DNA from 3 places in the Geobacillus sp. BK01 genome. Region 3 is predicted to be linked to each of the others. Evidence: riboswitches for the same ligand, from Rfam matches in the RefSeq annotation. Region 3 holds a riboswitch; each other region holds the start of a gene.
What was found. A riboswitch is a leader RNA that binds a small molecule or an ion and turns the genes downstream of it on or off. The one in region 3 is predicted to bind S-adenosylmethionine.
Positions count from the first base shown of each region.

Region 1: linked by a shared signal. The riboswitch ahead of ACTVDO_RS08050 (hypothetical protein) and the one ahead of ACTVDO_RS08630 (methionine ABC transporter ATP-binding protein) in region 3 are both predicted to bind S-adenosylmethionine.
Region 2: linked by a shared signal. The riboswitch ahead of metK (methionine adenosyltransferase) and the one ahead of ACTVDO_RS08630 (methionine ABC transporter ATP-binding protein) in region 3 are both predicted to bind S-adenosylmethionine.

Region 1 is NZ_JBQPTH010000005.1:196,852-199,928, forward strand. It holds gene glpK (glycerol kinase GlpK) at 1-916, shown strand, start outside; SAM riboswitch class I at 1,273-1,377, shown strand; gene ACTVDO_RS08050 (hypothetical protein) at 1,447-1,779, shown strand; gene ACTVDO_RS08055 (VOC family protein) at 1,800-2,183, shown strand; gene ACTVDO_RS08060 (PaaI family thioesterase) at 2,304-2,786, shown strand; gene ACTVDO_RS08065 (PaaI family thioesterase) at 2,914-3,077, opposite strand, start outside.
Region 2 is NZ_JBQPTH010000021.1:25,321-28,397, reverse strand. It holds gene pckA (phosphoenolpyruvate carboxykinase (ATP)) at 1-421, opposite strand, end outside; SAM riboswitch class I at 926-1,040, shown strand; gene metK (methionine adenosyltransferase) at 1,159-2,370, shown strand; gene ACTVDO_RS14960 (gamma carbonic anhydrase) at 2,441-2,983, opposite strand.
Region 3 is NZ_JBQPTH010000006.1:80,107-83,183, reverse strand. It holds gene ACTVDO_RS08635 (methionine ABC transporter permease) at 1-598, opposite strand, end outside; gene ACTVDO_RS08630 (methionine ABC transporter ATP-binding protein) at 588-1,601, opposite strand; SAM riboswitch class I at 1,694-1,801, opposite strand; gene ACTVDO_RS08625 (bifunctional ADP-dependent NAD(P)H-hydrate dehydratase/NAD(P)H-hydrate epimerase) at 1,994-3,077, shown strand, end outside.

The sequences.
Region 1 (3,077 bases), on a different contig from region 3:
CATTCATACGCTCGAGTGGGATGACGAACTGCTTAGCATCCTAGGCGTACCGAAGGCGATGCTTCCCGAGGTGCGTCCATCGTCGGAAGTGTACGCCAAAACCGTTCCGCACCATTTCTTCGGCGTCGAGGTGCCGATCGCCGGGGCGGCGGGCGACCAACAGGCGGCGTTGTTCGGGCAGGCGTGCTTTCGGGAAGGAATGGCGAAAAACACGTACGGCACCGGCTGCTTTATGCTCATGAACACCGGAGAAAAAGCGGTTAAGTCGAAACACGGGCTGCTCACCACGATCGCCTGGGGCATCGACGGCAAAGTCGAGTATGCGCTTGAAGGCAGCATTTTCGTTGCCGGTTCGGCCATTCAATGGTTGCGCGACGGCTTGCGGATGATCAAAACCGCAGCGGACAGCGAGGCGTACGCCGACAAAGTGGAATCGACCGACGGGGTGTATGTCGTCCCGGCATTCGTCGGGCTTGGCACGCCGTATTGGGACAGCGATGTGCGCGGCGCGGTGTTCGGCCTTACGCGCGGCACGACGAAGGAGCATTTCATCCGCGCGACGTTGGAATCGCTCGCGTATCAGACGAAAGATGTGCTTGCCGCTATGGAAGCCGATTCCGGCATCTCGCTGACGACGTTGCGCGTCGACGGTGGGGCGGTGAGAAACAACTTTCTTATGCAGTTCCAGAGCGATTTGCTGGCCGTGCCCGTGGAGCGGCCGGTTGTGAATGAAACGACCGCGCTTGGGGCAGCGTATTTGGCAGGGCTGGCCGTCGGCTACTGGGATAGCCGTGAGGATATTGCCGTTCAGTGGCAGCTTGAGCGCTGCTTTGAGCCGAAGATGGCGGACGACAAGCGGACGGCGCTCTATGAAGGTTGGAAAAAAGCGGTGCAGGCGGCGATGGCGTTTAAATAACAACGAGAAAACGGATGCCCTCAGCAAGGGTGTCCGTTTTTTTATGGTGGAAAACGGGAGGGCGGCTGACTGTTCGGCGGTGGAAATGAACTCCAGTGCAGACACTAGCCCACTTCGATCTGTCAGTGAGCGGCTTTTGAAGAGAGAACGGAATATAAAATTATCTTATAAAACTATGTGCTAAATATTCAATGAGAACTTAAACGCAATGACAGTTAAGAAATGAAACGACATGCCGTTTTATTTATGTTTGAATATCAGGCAGGCAATGCCGCAGGGAAGCCTAAATAGACAAAACAAACAAAAACGTTGTCGCTTTTGTCCACTTGTGGTAACATAAGAAGTAAATTACATACGTCTTATCAAGAGTGGGCGAGAGAACGGGCTTGATGACCCCACAGCAACCTGCCGCTGGCAAGGTGCTAACACCCGCAAAGCGGTTTCGCTTTGGATGATAAGAACGGCTTCCCCCTTTCGCGTCATTCCGAGGCGAAAGGGGGTTTTTTATGGATGGGAGGTGAGGGAAAGCAGTGGCGGAACGATATTCGCTTCGCGACTGCATGGCGGCGCATTTGCCAGCTGCGGCGTTTGCTGTTCATGTCATGCGCTGTGTGCAGGCGGAACTCATCCGGCTTGATCCGCAGGCGGTGGCGCATGTCGACCGCGGGGGGAAGTATATTCATTTGTATGGGGAGGTACGCGGAACGGCGTTTTCTGTTCTGCTGACCGTCGATGAGGCAGACGAATGGAGGGCAGCCGGTCCGTACGCCCTTGACCGCTACATATGGACCGAACTTGCGAAAAAAGGGATTCGGCCGATGCAATGGACGCCGTACTTGCAGGCGGTGTTTTTCACTTCATGACAGAAAGGGAGAAGCAACAGATGGCAGTGAAAAAATTTGAACATGTCGGCATTCAAGTCAAAGACATCGAGGCATCAAAGGCATTTTACCAAAACGTCGTCGGCCTTGAGCTGTTAAGCGAAATGATCCATACGAACGGGACGATGAAACTGGCGTTTTTAGGAATCGATGGTTCGATCATCGTCGAACTGATCGAAGGGTACAACCCAAACTTGCCAACCGAAGGAAAAGTGCACCATGTAGCGTTTACGGTGGAAGGCATTGAGCAGGAAAAAGAACGGCTTCAATCGCTTGATGTGTCGCTTGTATGGGAAGATATTACCGAGCTCCCGAACGGGGCGAAATATTTATTTTTCCTCGGTCCGGACGGCGAATGGATCGAATTTTACGAGCCAGGACAATGAACGGAAGGGAAGGCGGCCATGCCGATGGCCGCCTTTTGTCGCGGCGGCGCGGTTTAGCCGTGGAAGAAGGAAAAGGAGCGGTGCATCGCGTATATATAAAGGGGGAGAGGAGGAGAACAGATGGAGCCGCAAGTCATTCGCGCCATTCAAGACGACTACCCGGATGAATTCGCCTGGTGCTACGGCTGCGGACGGCTGAATGAGCAAGGCCATCATTTCCGCACCGGCTGGGACGGGGACAAAACGGTGACCGTCTATACGCCGCGCCCGGAACATACGGCGATTCCCGGGTTTGTGTACGGCGGGCTGATCGCCTCGCTCATCGACTGCCACGGCACCGGTTCCGCGGCGCTGGCCTTGCATCGGAAAAACGGCCATGAGCCGGGAAGCGGGGAAACGCCGCCGCGTTTCGTCACCGCGTCGCTTCATGTTGACTTTGTCAAGCCGACGCCGCATGGCGTGCCGCTTGTCGCCGTCGGAACGGTGACGGAGATTCATCCGAAAAAATGGCAAGTGGACACCGAAGTGTTCGCCAACGGCGAACGATGCGCCAGCGGGCAAGTCATAGCGGTCGTCATGCCGAAAACATTTGTCCGCGCTTGATCCAGCAACGAAAAGCGCCGGAGAGCTGCTGTGTTTAACAGCGCTTTCTCCGGCGTTTGGCCGCCGATGTCCTCTCGTCCTCACTTCGCTGCTGTTTCGTCTTGAGTTTAGGAGGCGACCCGTCGCGTCACGGTTTGTCCATGACGAGCACCGACGATGTAGCGCTCGCTACTTCTTTGCCGTTTTGCCGGACGACAGCAGTCACATAGGCGATGGTTTTCCCGAACTTTTCCACTCTTGCTTCGATTTCAGCTTCCCCCACTGCTGCCGGGCGGTGAAATGTCGTCTGCA
Region 2 (3,077 bases), on a different contig from region 3:
GGCGGATGAACAGCTGATGGACGAACAAATTGTGCCAGGCGAACTCGTTCACGACTTGAATCGGCAGCCGCGATTTCGGATCGGCGCCGGCAAAGCCTTTAAAGACGAACAGTTCGTCTTGTTTCATTAAATAATCCAGCACTTTGTCATACAGTTTGTCAAACGTCTCCGGCGCCATCGGCTGGTTGACCGGGCCCCAGTCGATCGTTTGCTTTGTGGACGGCTCTTCGACGATGTATTTGTCTTTCGGCGACCGCCCCGTGTACTTGCCGGTCGTGACGGCGACCGCGCCGGTATGGGTCAGCCGCCCTTCGTTCCGTTGCAATACTTTCTCGACGAGCTCGGCGACGGACAGCTGATGGTGCACGTACGGTTTTTGCAGCAGCAACGCCAGTTTATTCGTCATCTTGGCAATCCCCATGTTCACAACCTGCCTTCTTTTTGTAATCACTCTTGAAAATAGTATAACACATTTTTATTAATAGTCCATACTAATTGTGTAGGTTTTTTTGAACTTATTTTGCCTATTTTTCAGATTTTGAACGCTCTTGGCCTATCCCGGCGTTAAAAGAGTAGAAGATTCGAAAGACCCGCCCCGTGGAAGCCGCCCGTGTGCGTCCCGCAGCCAGTCGGCCTTAGCAAACCGGCAATACGTTTGCCGGATCCGCTCCGCCTTGTTCAAGGATGCAGCCGCAAGCGCCACGTTTAGATGGACATCACTTCCTATACAAAGGAAAGGGGCTCTGTTTGGCTTCCTTTTGATCTTGTTGAGGCAAGGGAAAGAGCGGCGGGGACAGGCGCCGATGTTTTCTCCGTCTGGGCTCGCGTGTGGAAGCAGGGCTTCTTGGTGCGGGATGATAAAAAATTCACTTCTGCGGTTGACTTTGTTCCTCCAATTGCGATAAGATAAGTCATTGAACGGATACTCTTATCCCGAGCCGGTGGAGGGACAGGCCCGATGAAACCCAGCAACCGTCACAACTGTACATGTGTGAAATGGTGCTAACCTGTGGCAAGGCGCAGTCCTTGAACGATAAGAGTGAAAGGAAGCAATACGATTGCCATGACCTTTCCTCACCGTGACAGGGAAAGGTTTTTTATATTGCAGGGAATGAGTTCCGTATCGCCACATTACGCCAAGAGGAGGAAACAAACCGAATGTCAGCCAAACGCCGCTTGTTTACGTCAGAATCTGTGACGGAAGGACATCCGGATAAAATTTGCGACCAAATTTCCGATGCCATTTTGGACGCCATTTTGGAAAAAGACCCGAACGCCCGCGTTGCGTGCGAAACGAGCGTCACGACCGGGTTGGTGCTCGTGAGCGGGGAAATTACGACGTCAACGTACGTCGACATTCCGCGCCTCGTCCGCGATACGGTCCGCGAGATTGGCTATACGCGCGCCAAATACGGATTTGACGCCGATACGTGCGCAGTGTTGACCGCGATCGATGAGCAGTCGCCGGATATCGCCATGGGGGTGGACCGGGCGCTTGAAGCGCGTGAAGGTCAGATGACCGACGAGGAAATTGAAGCGATCGGGGCCGGCGACCAAGGGCTTATGTTTGGGTTCGCCTGCAATGAAACGGAAGAATTAATGCCGCTGCCGATTGCGCTCGCCCACCGCCTGGCGCGCCGTTTGGCGGAAGTGCGCAAAACGGATGTATTGCCATACTTGCGCCCGGACGGGAAAACGCAAGTGACGATCGAATATGATGAAAACGGCAAACCGGTGCGCGTTGATACGATCGTCATTTCGACGCAGCATCACCCGGAAATTACGCAAGAGCAAATCGAGCGCGACATGAAAGAGCATGTCATCAAACCGGTCGTGCCGGCAGAATTGCTCGATGAGAACACGAACTATTTCATCAACCCGACCGGCCGGTTCGTCATCGGCGGTCCGCAAGGCGATGCCGGGCTGACGGGGCGGAAAATCATCGTCGACACGTACGGCGGCTACGCCCGCCATGGCGGCGGCGCGTTCTCGGGCAAAGACCCGACGAAAGTCGACCGTTCGGCGGCGTATGCGGCCCGTTATGTGGCGAAAAACATCGTTGCAGCCGGACTCGCCGACAAGTGCGAAGTGCAGCTCGCCTACGCGATCGGCGTCGCCCGTCCGGTATCGATTTCCATTGATACGTTCGGCACTGGGAAAGTGTCGGAAGACATTTTAATTGAAGTCGTCCGCAACAACTTCGACCTGCGCCCGGCCGGCATCATCAAAATGCTCGACTTGCGCCGTCCGATTTACAAACAAACGGCCGCTTACGGCCATTTCGGGCGCACGGACATCGACCTGCCGTGGGAGCGCACCGATAAAGCGCCAGTGTTGAAAGAACAAGCGTTGGCGTTGGCGAACAAGTAAGGCCGGACGGCGCGGATGCGCGGGTCGTTTCGGGCGTCGGCCAACAACCACCAGCACAAGAGCTGCCGGATCACGGCAGCTCTTTTTCGTGAGGGCGCGCGGCTTGTTGCAGCGCTTTGTAATAGCGCCCTTTTTCCACATATTCGCGGCGGATGCGCTCCATTTCGCGGAAGTCGTCTTCGGTCAACTCGCGGACGACTTTAGCCGGCCGGCCGAGGGCGAGCGTGTTCGGCGGGATTGTTTTTCCCGGCGGCACCAAACTGCCGGCGCCGATAAACGCGCCTTCGCCGATTTCCGCGCCGTCTAAAATGATCGAGCCCATGCCGATGAGCGCGTGTTTCCGGACGATGGCGCTGTGCAAAATGACTTGATGGCCGACGGTCACCCCGTCTTCGATGATGAGCGGATTGTTTGGACTTTGATGCAAAATTGAGTTATCTTGGATATTGACCCGGTTGCCGATCACCGTCGGCGCCACGTCGCCGCGGATGACGGTGCCGAACCAAATGCTCGTCTCTTCGCCGATCACGACATCGCCGGTGATCGTCACATAATCGGCGATGAAGGCGGAGGCGGCGATTTGCGGTGTTTTTCCTTTGTACGGATAGATCATGGCGTTCGTTCCTTTCATGGCAAAATCATGGATTCATGTTTATTTTACAAGGTTGTTTCCGGTTCGTAAATGAAACGGAAGCGCCCTATGGTTT
Region 3 (3,077 bases):
AAATGACAATGGTGGTGATCATGACGGTATTGTCATAGCGGTAGTAGCCAAAGCGAATGGCTAAATCACCGACGCCACCGCCGCCGACAATCCCGGCCATCGCCGAATAGCCGACCAAACTGATCGTTGTAATCGTAATTCCTTGCACAATGCCCGGCCGGGCTTCAGGGAGCAGCACATCTTTAATGATCATCCACGGTGTGGCGCCAACCGCCACCGCTGCCTCAATGACTCCTTTTTCAATTTCGCGCAGCGAAGTTTCCACGATCCGGGCAAAAAACGGAATGGCGGCTACTGACAACGACACGGAGGCGGCTGTCGGCCCGATCGTTGTTCCGGTGATCAGCTTTGTGAGCGGCAAGAGGCCGACAAGCAAAATGATAAATGGAATCGACCGAACCATGTTGACGAGAAAGCCGAGAACGGATTTCAAAACGGCATGTTCCAAAAATAAGCCGCGGTCGGTGACAAAGAGCAAAACGCCGAGCGGCAGCCCGACAATGATCGCGACGAACAAGGAAATGGCGACCATATAAATGGTTTCAAAAAACGCCTTATTCAGCTCCGGAAGCAAGCCTGCCAATGTATCAAGCAGCATAAGCAATCACCTCCAATCCGTTCGTCCGTTTGGCGATATAATCCATCGCCCGTTTGATTTCGTCCGCTTCCCCGATCAGTTCCATCACAAAAATGCCAAGCGGTTTGTCTTGAATGTACTCAATTTTGGCATGCAAAATATTTCCTTTTACTTTACACTGTTGCAACATATCGGAAACGATCGTTTCCGTTGCGCTCTCCCCTTGAAACTGGATTTTCACAATCGTTCCCGTATGCTTTTTCCATAAATGCTCAGGCAAGTCAACATGCAAGACGCTATGGATAAACGATTTTGTCAATTCCTCTTTCGGATTGGTAAACAGGTCGTAAACGGTACCGAGTTCAATTACGTTGCCGTTTTGCATGACGGCAACGCGGTCGCATATATGTTTGACCACTTCCATTTCGTGGGTGATCAAGACGATCGTAATGCCGAGCTCGCGGTTAATTTTTTTCAACAGTTCCAAGATGGACTTCGTGGTGCTCGGATCAAGTGCTGATGTCGCCTCATCGCACAAGAGGACGGTCGGATTGTTGGCAAGCGCCCGGGCGATGCCGACGCGCTGTTTTTGCCCGCCGCTCAGCTGTGCCGGGTAAGCGTCCCGCTTATCCGCCAGACCGACCATATCGAGCAATTCATTCACCCGCTTTTCAATTTCTGCCTTCGGTTTTTTTGCCGCCTTTAAGGCAAAAGCGACGTTTTCAAACACTGTTTTCGAGCTGACTAATGAAAAGTGTTGGAAAATCATGCCGATTTTCTGGCGCGCCTGCCGCAATTCCCGACTGTCGAGCGCCGTGATATCGGTGCCGTCGATGAGAACCCGTCCGGATGTCGGCCGTTCCAACGCATTTAGGCAGCGCAACAGCGTGCTTTTTCCGGCGCCGCTGTAGCCGATAATGCCAAAAATTTCGCCATCGCGAATCGTAAGCGACACGTTATCGACTGCGACAACTTGTTTTCTTTTCATCGAGTAAATTTTCGTCACGTTTTTGATCTCGATCATGTTTGTTCTTCCCCCCCGCCTGCCGGTTGCGGCTTTTTGACAAACAAAAATGCCCCTTTCATTCAGAAAGAGGCATCGGTATGTAAACTGCCGACTTATCTTTCAGAATGAAAGCCATTCTGCAGGAATTGGCACCGTTCCCTCAAGGGGAGGTTGCCGGACGTCATCGGGCCTGTTCCCTCGGTCACTCTCGATAAGCGGTTTGCTGTATGCAATTTTTACAAGATTCATCATAATGCGGCGGCCGTTTGTTGTCAACATATATTTTTTGGAGCAATGTTTGAGGAAGCGTTTCCACTGTTGTGTTTCTAGAGAAATCGTTTTGCTCGTCTTTCGTTTGGAAAAATTGTACAATGCCTGTAGGAAGAAACAATAGGAAAGGGGCAACGCATATGATTCCGATCGTAACGGCCGAGGAAATGTACGCCATTGACCGGGAAGTGGAGGAACGGATCGGCATTAGCGCCGACTCGCTGATGGAAAACGCCGGGCAGGCGCTGTTTCGGGTGCTGAAGGAGCGGATTCCGCGCGCCGCCAAGGTCGCGGTGCTCGCCGGCACGGGCAACAACGGCGGGGATGGGATTGTCATCGCCCGCATGTTGAAAAGTTACGGTTATGAAGCAGATTTATGGCTCGTTCCGCCAATGGAAAAGGTGAAAGGGGCGGCGCGCACGGCACTTCAGGTGTACGAGCGATCCGGTTATTCGTGGGTCGCCTACGAAGGAAAAGAGCGGGAGTTGGCGGCGCTTTTGCCGCATTATGATGTCATCATCGACGCCCTGCTTGGCATTGGCGTCAAGGGGGACGTGCGTCCGCCATATAAAGAAATCATCGAGCAAGTGAACCGTTCGTCGGCGGTTGTCTATGCGATCGACGTGCCGAGTGGGGTGCCGGCAGACGGAGGGGAAGCCGGCACGGCGGTCCGCGCCGATGTGACGCTGACGGTGCACTGTCCGAAGCTCGGGGCGTACACGTTCCCGGCGGCCGATTATTACGGAGAGCTCACCGTCGTGGAGATCGGCATTCCGCCGGCGGCGGTGCAGGCGAAGGCGGCCGCCCGGTTTGTATGGGAAATGCGCGATGTCATAGGGACGATGCCGAAGCGCCAGCGGGCGTCGCATAAAGGAACGTACGGCAAGCTGCTTGTCGTCGGCGGATCCAAGGCGATGACCGGCGCGGTGACGCTCGCTGCGAAGGCAGCGCTTCGCAGCGGGGCGGGGCTGGTGACGATGGCTGTTCCGGAAACGGTGTATGAGGCGGTCGCCAACCGCGTGCCGGAAGCGATGTGTAGGCCATGGCCGGCCGAGGGCGGCGCGTTTGCCGGCGCGGCCGATTGGGACGGCCTTGAGATCGATGCGATCGCTGTCGGCCCAGGGATGGGCCGGACGGAAGGGGTTCGCCGCTTGGTCAATGAGCTTGTGCGCCAGCCGGTGCCGCTTGTCATCGACGCCGATGCCTTGTTTTTCTGGGGCGATT